One region of the Sporosarcina saromensis genome, then DNA from elsewhere that is predicted to be linked to it. Evidence: riboswitches for the same ligand, from Rfam matches in the RefSeq annotation. Region 1 holds a riboswitch; each other region holds the start of a gene.
What was found. A riboswitch is a leader RNA that binds a small molecule or an ion and turns the genes downstream of it on or off. The one in region 1 is predicted to bind thiamine pyrophosphate.
Positions count from the first base shown of each region.

Region 2: it holds a riboswitch for thiamine pyrophosphate, as region 1 does, so the genes downstream of both, ACVHUV_RS08210 (3-oxoacyl-ACP reductase) here and tenA (thiaminase II) in region 1, are expected to answer to the same signal.
Region 3: it holds a riboswitch for thiamine pyrophosphate, as region 1 does, so the genes downstream of both, ACVHUV_RS15115 (3-oxoacyl-ACP reductase) here and tenA (thiaminase II) in region 1, are expected to answer to the same signal.

Region 1 is NZ_CM142738.1:1,295,601-1,300,194, reverse strand. Features, by position in the region: gene ACVHUV_RS06450 (EAL domain-containing protein) at 1-434, shown strand, start outside; gene ACVHUV_RS06445 (YuzC family spore coat inner layer protein) at 728-1,048, opposite strand; gene tenA (thiaminase II) at 1,331-2,014, opposite strand; TPP riboswitch at 2,113-2,220, opposite strand; gene ACVHUV_RS06435 (DMT family transporter) at 2,441-3,325, shown strand; gene ACVHUV_RS06430 (nuclear transport factor 2 family protein) at 3,393-3,761, opposite strand; gene ACVHUV_RS06425 (D-glycero-alpha-D-manno-heptose-1,7-bisphosphate 7-phosphatase) at 3,933-4,457, opposite strand.
Region 2 is NZ_CM142738.1:1,649,488-1,654,081, reverse strand. Features, by position in the region: gene ACVHUV_RS08215 (LLM class flavin-dependent oxidoreductase) at 214-1,530, opposite strand; gene ACVHUV_RS08210 (3-oxoacyl-ACP reductase) at 1,549-2,301, opposite strand; TPP riboswitch at 2,436-2,536, opposite strand; gene ACVHUV_RS08205 (hypothetical protein) at 2,967-3,116, opposite strand; gene ACVHUV_RS08200 (hypothetical protein) at 4,118-4,330, shown strand.
Region 3 is NZ_CM142738.1:2,938,629-2,943,222, reverse strand. Features, by position in the region: gene aspS (aspartate--tRNA ligase) at 1-685, shown strand, start outside; RNA gene ssrS (6S RNA) at 766-948, shown strand; gene ACVHUV_RS15120 (tRNA threonylcarbamoyladenosine dehydratase) at 1,042-1,809, shown strand; gene ACVHUV_RS15115 (3-oxoacyl-ACP reductase) at 1,920-2,684, opposite strand; TPP riboswitch at 2,757-2,855, opposite strand; gene ACVHUV_RS15110 (chemotaxis protein) at 3,031-3,936, shown strand; gene ACVHUV_RS15105 (replication-associated recombination protein A) at 3,981-4,594, opposite strand, start outside.

The DNA.
Region 1 (4,594 bases):
CGTTTGCAGCAATTCAACGAGCAGGCATTCGTCCTGAGCATGTCGTATTTGAAGTTGTGGAGACAGATAAAGTCGATGATATGGCACACTTGCTGTCCATCTTGGATTATTATCGTACGCACGGAGTAAAATATGCACTAGATGATGTAGGAACTGGTTTCAATGATTTAGAGTTGTTAGCTCGCATGCAACCCGATTTCGTCAAACTTGCAAGAGAGTTTGCTGATGGCGTAAGTGTAGATGCCGAGAAGCAAAAAGTCGCTAGAAATGTGATGCGGTTAGCACATAAGGTTGGCGCACTTGCACTTGCTGAAGGAATTGAGCAAGCTAGCGATTTACGCTATTTGCAAGAAATGGGCTATGATCTTTTTCAAGGGTACTTATTCGGAAAACCTGATGCAACACCTATCAAACAGGTTCATGCAATACAGTAAATAGAAGCAACAAAAAAGCGAGGCTGGGACATATCATAAAAAAGCTGCATTATGGCTAATTCGCCGTCATGCAGTTTTTTTATATTTTCCCAATGTTTCTTTTCGAATTCTTGAGTGAAACGGAGCGGAAAAAGGCCGACTCCTGCGGGATTGTAGCGCGAATGTTGAGACCCCGCAGGAAGCGCAGAGGACGAGGAGGCTCAAGCGCGCCCCGCGGAAAGCGTGCCTTTTGGAGCGCAGAGGAACGGTCTATTTAGAGTTTTGTCCCAGCCTCCTTATTCTTTTTCATATGCCTACCAATTAAGAATCATTGATACTTCGCAACAAACAGCGCCATCGACTTCTTTATGGAGTACGAATCGGATTCCACTCGGCGTGTACTTTGTAGTCACTTTCGAAGGAATTCCAACTGACGCAATCATTTCGTCAACTTTACGCTGATCAGATTTTTGTGCAGCCGTCATGAGTTCCTTTGCAAATGTGGTTGACTGAGAAATTTTAGTAACAAGTTGGTTTGCGTGCTTTGTTAACTCCATGGAATACGTTGCCGACTGGTGCAATCGTGTAGGATCGACAGGCGGATAAGGATTTGAATCGTTCGGGATTCCCGTCAAGTTGTTTGCCTCTAAGATTGAACGGGCAACTTGTTGCAGTTGGGGATAAGCGATATGAACGAAATAAGGATGATACCAATAATACAGCTTCCTTTCCTCCTTTTCGCGGTTCTTACAGTATATGTAGCGCAAATTCCATTGTGCTGATTCGTAGAGAATGAAAGGGAGAAGATCCAGTCGTATCGTCTCTCCCTTTCATTACCTATCTAAGTAAGTGTACAAGGACTAAAAGTTTTCCAGCTAGTGAACAATCGTCCGAATAGGATTGGCAAAATCGACTGTCTACACTTGCAATTCCACTTTCTCTAAATCCCAATTTTGCTTTGTATAGGCCATCTCCCAAAACTGTAATTCATAGTGACAGCTTTTTATGAAATGTGCTTTAATTTCTGCACGACGTTTTTGAGATAAATCTTTTGTGAGTTCGTTTAGTCGTTCAATTTGTTCGTTCGTGGATTGTTCAAACCACTCAGAGCTATACATCGCAATCCATTTGTCGTAAATCGGATGATTCGGAGTTGCCTCTTTTAACCGTTCGCCAATCTCATAATAGACCCAATAGCATGGTAATAATGCGGCTAATGTTGCAGCTAAATCCCCTTCCATTGCAGCTCTATAGAGGTGGGAAGTATAGGCATAAGCAGTTGGTGCTGGTTTGAATTTTGCTAAATCCTGTTCTGTCACGCCCAATAAGCTGAAATAACTTTCATGTAGATCGATTTCAGCTCCACATGTCCCTTCTGCATGCTGTGCAAACCGTCTTACGGTGTGCATATCTGTTGCTTGTGCGGCTGCTAATGCATGTACCTTTGCGTAATGCTGTAAATAATAGGAATCTTGAAGGATGTACTCTTTGAAAATATCTTCCGATAATGTGCCTGTAGCAAGCTCCTCAATAAACGGATGATTGAAATTGGCTTCAAAAATTGCGTCACACTCTACTCGTAACTCTTTACACAACGTCATCTTACCCACTCCTCTAGTTTTTGTAGAAAACCAAAAAACCGCTCCCTCAACACATACGTTGAAAAAGCGGCTCGCAAATCGGCGTAGAATAACCATGGAAGACGTGCGGTCCACTTCCCTACGCTGGTATGAGCCAGATCAGGTTCTAAGGGTCCGCATATTCATACACGTCTCAGTCTTTCACAAAGACTCCCCCAGTGGTTAACTCTTTTTAGTTTTCAACTTCACTATAACATAGATAAAGAGTTTGACAAGTCAGGGGAATGGTCTGACTTTTTTCCAACAATCACTGAGTTCCTCTTCCCTTTACATTCACGTTGGTGTGATGAAATCGTCAACTCGAAGCAAATGAAGCATGTACCTGCTCTTGAAGAATGGATTGTGGTAACATACAATTCGTATGTATTCAAATACCGGAGGCTTCTTATGACAAACCAAAACAAAGGTATTCTACTATTATTGGCATCCGCATTCGGCTTTTCTCTTATGACATTGTTCGTCAAGCTGTCAGGTGATGTACCAACTTTACAAAAAACCATTTTCAGAAATGGCGTATCAATGTTCATATCGCTATTCTTCGTCCTACATTTTAAAGAAAGACTAATAGGGAAACGTGAGAACCAACCATTGCTATTATTACGTTCAGTTTTAGGTGCAATTGGCATCATCTTACTCTTTTATGCAATCGATCATCTTGTGTTAGCGGATGCAGATATGTTGAACAAAATGAGCCCATTTTTCACGATCGTTTTTGCAGCAATCTTCTTACAAGAACGCGTGAAACCATTTCAAGTGTATAGCATACTTGTCGCCTTTCTCGGTACGTTGTTTATTATTAAGCCCTCATTCTCGCTTGATATCGTGCCCTATGCAGCGGGCATTCTTTCCGCTATATTCGCCGGAGGAGCGTACACCGTATTACGAGCACTAGGCAATCGAGAGCAGTTTTACACGGTCGTATTTTACTTCTCAGGTTTCACGACAATCATCTTGTTGCCTTTCGTAATTTATCATTATGAGCCCATGACCTGGCAGCAGACTGCATACCTATTACTCGCTGGACTAGCCGCTACAATCGGCCAATTTGGCATTACATTAGCTTACAAATTTGCCCCAGCAAAAGAAATTTCCGTATTCAACTATTTTACTGTCGTTTTCACCGCTTTATTTGGTTTTGCTTTTCTCGGACAACTACCGGATGTCTATAGCATCATCGGATATATCATCATTTTCGGTGCGTCTTTCTATATGTTTCTAAGAGGTAAAGAAGGTGACGCTGCGAAAGAAAAACTAGTGACGCCTAAAGATTAAATGAGGTGTAAACAAAAGCAAAAGGAATCGAGCAACTGTTATCGCTTGATTCCTTTTCTAATTACAATTAAAACATGCCCTGTTCATTCGGTGAATTACTTACAACGGATTGGCCGACATCCCACATTTCGATAATCCTTCCTTCTTGAAATCGGAAAATATGTACTACAGCTGCACCAAGATCTTCGGTATTCTGTTGTATATGTGAATGAATCACGACTCGATCCTCTTCTTCAATTACTTGGACAACCGTCCATTGTTTGTTTGGACTTAACTCAGCATTGTCCATCATTGCTTTCATTAATGACTGCGCGCCGGCCTCAAAATAGGCATTATGATGAATAAACTCGGTGTGAATTGCATCGTCAAATGCTTCTTTAATCTTTCCGCTAACAATTTGTTGGAGAAAGGTCACTGCTAGCTCTTTTTGTGACATAATATACATCCTCTCTATACACGTCATGATTTGTGTACCACACATGTATAAACATTCAACAACAACTGCGAAACTCCTCCCTTTACTGTTAAATAGTAAGTAGGAGTTTAACTCCACCCAATAGGCATTTTATCAGTACCCATACTTTTATGTTTGCGTAATGATACGTTATTAAGTAGCATCGTCAACAATCCAGTGAGCTGCTTGTAATAAATCCGGGTATACTGCGTCTGCCAAAGGATCGCTTTTACCAATGAACACCGTTTTAGTCCCGGCTTTCTTTCCTGCAATAATATCTGTATCCGTATCACCTACCATGTAAGAGGACTTTACATCCACATCATATTTTCGAGCTAAGTCCTCAATGAGCTTACTGTTCGGTTTTCTACATGCACAACCTGATTTTGGTTTATGTGGACAATAGACTACCTCTTGAATGAGTGCCCCTTCTTTTTGCAATGACGTAATCATATCGCTATGAATTGCCTGCAATTGTGCCTCTTTCATAAAACCAAGACTAACGCCTCCTTGATTGGTGACAACAAACACATAGTCAAATGTTTGATTGAATAGTCGTATAGCCTCGGCTACACCTGGCAAAAAATACATTTGGTCTGAGCGAGTCACGAATTTCACACGATCTGTCAACACTTCATTGATAACCCCATCACGGTCCAGGAATACAGCTTTGTTCATCCTATCACTCACCTTCATTTTTATTACTTCAAGCATGCCCAATACTTGGTTCGAAAAACGTATTTCGATTCAAAGGTGTTTATAGTACCTGTAGTGACTAAACTGCCACATAAATAGACAACCACATGGAGGTCTAG
Region 2 (4,594 bases), 350 kb from region 1:
GGCGTGATTATGGGTTAACAAGGGGATGCAATGATTTCCTCAAGGAAACTGACAAAAGAGACTAAAATGTGTTGCATTCCTCCAATTTTGACGGTGCTTGTGACAGAGACAAGCACTTTGAATGGGTATACAAGCAAGCATAACATACAGTACACCTACAATATTCTGAATTTACATTTACGCAATCGTAGTGAATTGACTGAATTCACGCTATCACAAGCACCTGTTTTCAAGCCCTAAATATTCACGTAACGTATGACCTTCATAATCGTTTTTGTAAATACCTCTCTTTTGCAACTCCGGCACAATTAATTCAACAAAGTCTTCTAAACTACCGGGCAATGTCGGCGGCATAAGATTAAATCCATCCGCCACCCCTTCTTTAAACCAAAGCTCCATCTGATCGACAATCTCTTCCGGTGTGCCGATGAGCGTGAAATGTCCCCCACCAGCATTCAGATACCCCAACAGCTCCCTTACTGTCGGGTTTGTATCATGAATAATTTCCAGTATCGTCTCGTACCGGCCGACTGGCCCAGTAAATTCTTCGACAGGCGGCAATGGAGGAACCTTTTCATCCAATGCCCAATCGGAACAGTCTTGCCGGATAAACATGCTCAGCTGTTTTAAAGCTGTTTCAATAGGAAGTTTCACATCTATTGCGGCTTTCTTGGCAAAAGCCTCTTCACGGCTCTCCCCCACATAGGTGACTAAGCCCGGAAACACTTTAATATGTCTGTTGTTCCCGCTTTGTTTCACTTGCTCATTTAATTTGTCCCGAAATCTTTTGGCTTGCTTAAGATTCCATGACACTGAGTAAACGGCATCAGCATGTTTTGCGGCTAATGCAATGCCTTGTTTGGACGCCCCTGCCTGCATCGCCACCGGTTTACCTTGAGGGCTTTTCGGCGTAGTGGACGGTCCACACACTTTAAAATAGGTGCCTTCATGATGGAATGGCGAGATATTTGCAGGATTGATCAACTTTTTCTCTTCACGTTGATGCAAAAATGCTTCACTGTCCCATGAAAGAAATAATTTATTCATTAACACAGCAAATTCATCTGCCTTTTCATACCGTTCATCATGCGAGGGCAGTTGATCCATGTTATGATTTTGCGCCTCAACATCAGTCATTGACGTAACAAGATTCCAACCTACACGACCTTTAGTAATATGGTCTAAACTCAAAAGCTGGCGGGAAGCTGTAAACGGATTGGAAAAAGTGCTTGAAATCGTCGGAACTAACCCGACATGGTCTGTCACTTGGGAGATGGCTGTTAAATTGATGAGCGGATCAAACCAAAATGCCGGCAATTCACTGGAACTCTTTCCTGCAAAAGATTGATTATCCGCAAAGAATACGACGTCAAGCAAGCCCCTTTCCGCCAACTTGGCCAAGTCTTGATAATAGGAAATCTCACCAATGCGTTCAACACTTGAGTCAGGCATGAGCCAAGCAGCTTGGTGGTGCCCGCACCCATACAGCAAAACACCTAAGTTCAATTGTTTCCCTTTTTGTTCAGTCACTCTCCACACCCCCATTTGTCAATTCATTGTTAAGCCGCCATCGACGGTATAATTCTGCCCTGTAATGCCGCTCGCATGGTCTGAAGACAAAAAAGCGACCATATTTGCAACGTCTTGAGGGGTTGTCACTTTTTTCAACGGCGTAGCGTTCGCAATTAATTCAAATACTTCCGGCGTTGTAACAGCACTCGCATTCGTTGTTTTCAATAAGCCCCCTGAAACGACATTCGCTTTTATACCGTATGCCCCTAACTCGGCAGCGATATTGCGTGTAAAACCGATCAATCCGGCTTTCGCTGTCGTGTATTCATGATAAGGAACGACAGGATTCTGAAACAGATTCGTTCCGATATTGATAATACTTCCATTTTGTCGTTCAATAAATTGAGGAATGACACTTTGAATGACGTTAAATGCTGCTTTTAACGTCCCATCCAACTGTCCCTGATAATCTTCCCAAGATAGTTCACTAAACGGCTTCTGCTTGACTGGATCAAATTTGAAATCGATTAATGCATTATTGACGACCACATCAATTTGCCCGAAGTATGCCGTTGCCTTTTCCACCATGCGCTCTACTTCTGCACGATTGGTGACATCCGCTTGAATCGCAATCGCATGATCTTTTCCAATCTCAAAAGCCATCTTGTCGGCTGCCTCTTTGCTTTTATTGTAATTAATGACGACCCGAAATCCTTGGCTTGCCAATGTCCTTGCGATCGTTGCCCCTAATCCTTGACTACTTCCTGTTACCAACACGACCTTTGTCATTTCAACAGCTCCTAAACATGTAATAGTTGAATAGGCAAATGGCAGCAAAAAAAAATACGCAACCTTCCAAAAGGAAAGTTGCGTAAAACAAATATGACACACTAAGAAAAAGACAGAGTCATCCCTCTTCATATGTATGAATGTTCACACTTTCCTACGCTAGCATCAACTAGATCAGGTTCAAAGGGTTTGAGTTTCTACTCATCTCAGTTAAATAACACCCCTAGTGCATCCTATTAAGTTTTTAAGGTTTTGTATAACGATTGCTGCCATTTCTACTATTCTTATTGGTTTTCACCCTAAACCATATCATACTGTATGATTGATTACAACCGGACCATTTATTACCTAACATGTTGTCCTTCCAAACGGTCATTCAATAAAGGAGCTCAAATAAAGACGCTGGGACAAAACTCTAAATAGACCGTTCCTCTGCGCTCCAAAAGGCACGCTTTCCGCGGGGCGCGCTTGAGCCTCCTCGTCCGCTGCGCTGCCTGCGGGGTCTCAACATTCGCGCTACAATCCCGCAGGAGTCGGCCTTTTTCCGCTCCGACTCACTAAAGAATTTGAAAAGAAACACTGGAAAAATATTAAAAACTGCATTAAAAGGCGAATTAGCCATAATGCAGTTTTTTTATGTTATGTCCCAGCCTCTTTCGCTCCAATTATTGATCTGTTTGTTTTTGCTTTTTATTCAAATACTCTGTACGTAACTTTTCAAGATGCTGCTTTTTATCAAACTTAACAGGCTTGTTTTTTTCATGATATTTAGTCACAGCCGATTGACCTTTATAATCCAATTGATATTTTCCCACTTTGTTCACCTACTTTTTTTTTTCACGACTTTAAAAGAGAATCTATTCATCAAATAGAATGCGCATTATTTAAATGTAGTATACCATTTACCTTTATTCGCGTACTGATTGCAGGTGTAGGAACTTTACTAATAAACACTACAACCACGACATTCTTGTATACACAATTGTCATGAATTAACTAAATTTAACCTGACACAGGTACCCGTTTTTAAGAACAAAGTTGGCCGAAAAAAGAAGAGCAGCAGTGGCTGCCCTTCTCCTATACGCGCTCTCTATCGGATTAATTTGATTCACATCTTATTCTCTACTTATAGTATACCATCATCTGATTCTCATTTATAGAGTACTTTTCCCGCCACCACTGCCTTATACTTTAATACTAATACTTTTGACGGTGCCTGTGCCAGAAACAATCACGTTAATTCAAGTAATTTGAATGGTTATACAAGCAATCATAAGAAACGTGATACATACAACATCCAGATTTTATGTATATGCAATTGTAGTGAATTAACTGAATTCAACCTTGCACAGGCACCTGTTTTAGGTCTTGTTCCACAAATACGGATAAAACGTGAAAGAACAGAGTTTGGATTTAATAGGATGTATCCCTGTGGAATGAAAATGTAAGACCTTTCCCGCTAAGGAAAGATGCCCTTATAGAGTGTTCTGTGATTGTTGAGTTTCAAAAAAATACCATTCTGAAGCTTGGTTTTGCGTGCGTAAAAATAGCAACAACATGGCACTTGACTTATTTCACATTAAACGCTGTGCAAGAAACATTCATGTTAATTCAACCAATTTTAATAAGTATACAAAGAAACAACCAACGAAGACATTCCGAAGTTATATATATATACAATTGTAGTGAATTAACTAAATTCAACCATGCACAGGCACCGGTTTTTAAAAAATTATCAAAATACATTTACAAGACAATCATCTCACGCGTATACTGAAAATATGTCAAAACGGTGAACGAGTAAGGAGGAATCATGATGCAAATTAATTTCCTATATTTTATGAAACGACTAGCAACACTCGAACTTGTTCTGGGCTTTATCATCTTTTCGTTAGGTGTATTCGAAAGCGGTTTCACTATATCCAGCATAACAACGATGGTCGGATTCGGCTTTATCTGTGGCGGGATGGTGACTTTCGGCGTCGGTCTGTTCGGCAGCTTGCTGCTCTTCGATCCGAAAACCGAATGAATGGGTCCAAAGACGCCGCATTGATTTTTCGTGTGTGTGTCCTATCCCGCCCTATCGGGATACCATCGTGACTCTCATACTGTAAAATACGCAGCCTCGGCAATTTTGATGGAATGATTTTTTTGAATTTTGACGGTGCCTGTGCCAGAAACAATCACGTTAATTCAAGCAATTTGAATGGTTATACAAGCAATCATAAGAAACGTGATACCTACAACATCCAGATTTTATGTATATGAAATTGTAGTGAATTAACTGAATTCA
Region 3 (4,594 bases), 1.6 Mb from region 1:
AGTCGATGCAGAAGGATTGAAAGGTCCGATCGCAAAGTTCTTTGAAGGCGAATTAGCTGAAGCGCTTATTCAAACAGTACAAGCGGAAGACGGCGACTTATTGTTGTTCGTTGCAGATAAAAAATCTGTTGTCGCAGACGCACTCGGTGCATTACGTTTGAAATTAGGGAAAGACTTAGGCTTGATTGATGAGTCGCAATATAATTTCCTTTGGGTGACAGATTGGCCGTTGTTTGAATATGACGAAGAAGAAGGTCGCTACTATGCTGCACATCATCCATTCACGATGCCTGCAGATGTTGAGGAACTAGAAACAAATCCGAGCGCGGTAAAAGCGCAAGCGTATGACCTTGTGCTAAATGGTTTTGAACTCGGTGGAGGATCGCTGCGTATTTATCAACGTGATGTTCAAGAGAAGATGTTCAAGGCATTAGGCTTCACAGCGGAGCAAGCACGTGAGCAATTCGGTTTCCTTCTCGATGCATTTGAATACGGAACACCACCTCATGGGGGCATTGCATTCGGTTTGGACCGCCTTGTCATGTTGTTGGCGGGCGCGACGAATTTACGCGATACGATTGCATTCCCGAAAACAGCAAGTGCGAGTTGTTTATTGACAGAAGCACCAAGCTCTGTTGATGGAGCACAGCTAGCAGAGTTAGGAATCGCTATCCAATCGAAGTGAGTAGTTTGTTGAAAAAGGAACAAATTGCCGAAGTGTAATTGTTGAATCGGCAGGAGTGATATGATAGGATACTAGTAATACGAATCCTGAAGTGTACGTTTTATGTTCATCAATTTTTGACCCAACATTTTTGTCGTAGGGAGCTCTAATTTCACTCTAGATGACCTGCCCTTTAGGGGGACTTCAGAAAGAGTGGATTGGGCACCCACCTGCTGAGAGCGGGTTCAAAACGATAACGATAAGACGGCACATTTGGGATTCGTCTCAACCGATATTATACGGATTTACCCATATTCCCCTCTTGCGATCTTGCGGAGGGGTTTTTACTTGATTCATAGAAGAAAGGCGGAATTGTCATGCTCCATCAATTTTCCCGTAATGAGCTCGCGATAGGCAAAGAAGGACTTGAGCGTATGCGCAACAAGACGGTTGCCATTTTAGGTGTAGGTGGTGTCGGTTCGTTTGCTGCAGAAGCTTGTGCACGCAGTGGAGTTGGAAGAATCATTCTCGTAGATAAGGATACTGTCGACATTACAAACGTAAATCGGCAATTGATTGCGACGTTGTCGACGGTTGGTCGTTCAAAAGTGGAAGTGATGCAAGAACGGATAGCGGATATTAATAAAGACTGTGAAGTAGTTGGTCTTCATATGTTTTATACGGAGGAAACGTACGAAACCTTTTTCAGTTATGAACCTGACTATGTCATTGACGCTTCCGATACAATTAGTTACAAAATTCACCTTATTAAAGAATGTTTACAACGTGGAATACAAATTATTTCCAGCATGGGCGCAGCAAATAAATTAGATCCTACTCGTTTTCAAATTGCAGACATTTCTAAAACGCACACCGACCCAATTGCCAAAGTCATTCGCCTCCGATTACGAAAAGAGGGCATTCGAAAAGGCGTCCCGGTTGTTTTTTCTGATGAAAGTCCGATTGTTGTACGTGAAGATGTTGTTGGAACGGTAGGGAATCCGGATGCCGCTATACGGAAAGCAAAAATGCCGCCCTCATCGAATGCTTTCGTGCCATCAGTAGCGGGATTGGTTTGTGCAAGCTGGGTGCTTAACGATATTGTTAAGGACTTGCCGATTGAAAGAGTGAACGACAGTAAGTAAGTTTCACAAAATATAGAGAAGAAAAAATAAAACTGCACGAAACGAAGTTACACAAACTTGGTTTCATGCAGTTTTTTTATGCTTTTGAAATCCTGTAGTCACATGTGTAATTAGTTCATGACTAGTCCGCCGTCCACAATTAAGTTTTGGCCTGTCACTGCGCGGCTCCATGGGGATGCGAAAAATAAGATTGCGTCCGCCACGTCTTCTGGTGTTGTCACTTGTTGTAAAGGGGTGCTTGCTTTAATGATGTCAAAGACAGCATCAGGTGTTGCTGCACTTGCGTCCGTCTTATGTAACAACCCACCAGACACCATATTAGCAGTGATGCCGTATGCCCCTAGTTCTTTTGCAATGTTCCTCGTTAAACCGAGCAACGCTGCCTTACTCGTATTGTATTCATGGTATGGGACGACAGGGTTTTGAAATAAATTTGTGCCGATTGTAATAATGCGACCGAACTGCAGGGATTCCATATCTTTTCTCGCTGCTTGTAACGTATTAAGAGTCGCTTTGACACTTCCTTCAAATTGACATTGAAAATCTTGCCATCCAATTGTTTCGAGATCTTTCCTCGCATCTCCATTGAACGAAAAATTGACAAGGGCATTATTAACAATCGTTGTGATAGGTTTCCCGAAAAATCTTTTACCTTCCTCAAACATTCTTTTGACATCTTCTTCACTTCGGATATCTGCTTGTATTGCGACCGCTTTTTCTTTGCCAATTGAGCGAACGAGCTCTTCTGCTTGGTCGGCGCTTTTATAATAGTTTACGATCACTTTTGCACCTTCGCGGGCAAATGCTTGGACCACTGCTTTTCCTAATCCTCGACTACCTCCCGTAACGACTACCACTTGTTCTGCAATGTTCATTCTCCATCTCTCCTTCAAATGTTTGAATTGCACAAAAAAAGACCACTGGAAAAAGCGGTCATGTGCATAGATAAGATGAACTCGCCACTTCCCTCCGTCGGTATTAACCGAATCAGGTTCAAAGGGTCAGAGTTTCCTCTTCTCAGCCAATAGGCTCCCCCAGTGATCATATGTATTTGTGTCTACCTCTTACTATACCATAGTTTGTTAGAAATAAGTCACTTGTTGAAAGGGGAGGGAACTGCTACAATATGAATATGGGTCATAATACATAGAATTGTTCTTGTGATATGTAAGGAAGAAAGTTATAAATCCACTGCTAGTTACGATGAGAGGACTGGAAATGATGCAAAGACAAGACGGCATATTATTGGAAAGTGGTACGAACGAAATTGAAATCGTTGAATTTGAAATTGGCAATAATCGATATGGCATTAATGTGATTAAAGTAAAAGAAATCATTTTACCTACTCCAATCACAATCATTCCACATGCACATCCTTCAATTGAAGGGATAATCCAATTGCGTGGGGACGTATTGCCTGTCATTGATATGGAAACCGTTATGGGCTTACCGAAGACAATTGGAAAAAATGAAGGTAAATACATCGTCGCTGCGTTTAATCAACAACAAGTAGTTTTCCATGTGCAAGATGTATCACAAATTCATCGGGTATCATGGGATCAAATTGAAAAACCCGCAGACCTCTATTCAGGTGATACGACACAAGTGATCGGTGTAATTAAACGATCGGAAGATATGCTGTTGCTACTAGACTTCGAAAAAATTGTCCTGGACATAAATCCTGAGAGTGGAATCCGTGTCGAAGAAGTGAAGAAACTTGGTGTACGCGAGCGGTCTGACAAACGTATACTTGTTGCGGAAGACTCTCCTTTGTTGCGTAAATTGTTAAATGATACGCTTACCGAAGCAGGTTATGCAAACATCGAGTTCTTTGAGAACGGAAAAGATGCTTTGGCGTATTTGGAAAATGCCGTCGCTTCAGGTCAGAAGGCACAAGAAGTTGTCCAACTTGTTATTACAGATATTGAAATGCCACAAATGGATGGTCATCATTTCACAAAACGTATCCGTGAAAACGAACAGCTTGCCATGTTGCCAGTCATTATTTTCTCATCATTGATTACGGATGAATTAAAACATAAAGGTGAAAACGTTGGTGCGAATGATCAAGTAAGTAAACCGGGAATTGCTGAACTTGTTTTGAAAATGGATCAATATATTTTATAAAAAAAGAACACATCCTGTACACAAAATAGACAGGATGTGTTTTTTTATTTTCTTTGTCTGAATTCCTTTAACCGTTCATAAATCCCTGCGAGTTTCTTCTCCTCACCCGCGATAACAGGTTCGTAAAATTCTACGTCTTTCAATTTGTCTGGGAGGTATTGTTGATTTACCCAGCCGCCGAAAGATCCAATTGGGGTATCATGAGGATATTGATACCCACCGTGGCCGAGTTCAGCAGCTCCAGCGTAATGCGTATCACGCAAGTGGAGGGGGATGTCACCTGTTTTCCCTTCGTTGATGGCGCGGATTGCTGCATCCATTGCTTTATATGCTGAATTGGACTTTGATGCGAGACACATTTCGATGACCGCGTTCGCAAGTGGGATACGCGCTTCGGGCATGCCTAATCGAATAGCGGCATCCGTCGCTGCAAGTACGTGTGGACCAACTTCGGGTGCTGCTAAACCGATATCTTCGTACGCCATGACGAGAAGCCGTCTTGAAACAGCAATCAAGTCGCCGGTTTCAAGCAGATTAGCCAAGTAGAAGATCGCTGCATTCACATCACTTCCACGCACAGACTTTTGCAATGCAGAGAGCAAGTTGTAATGATGAGATCCTTTTTTATCGCCAACGAGTCCAATTCTGCCAATTAAGT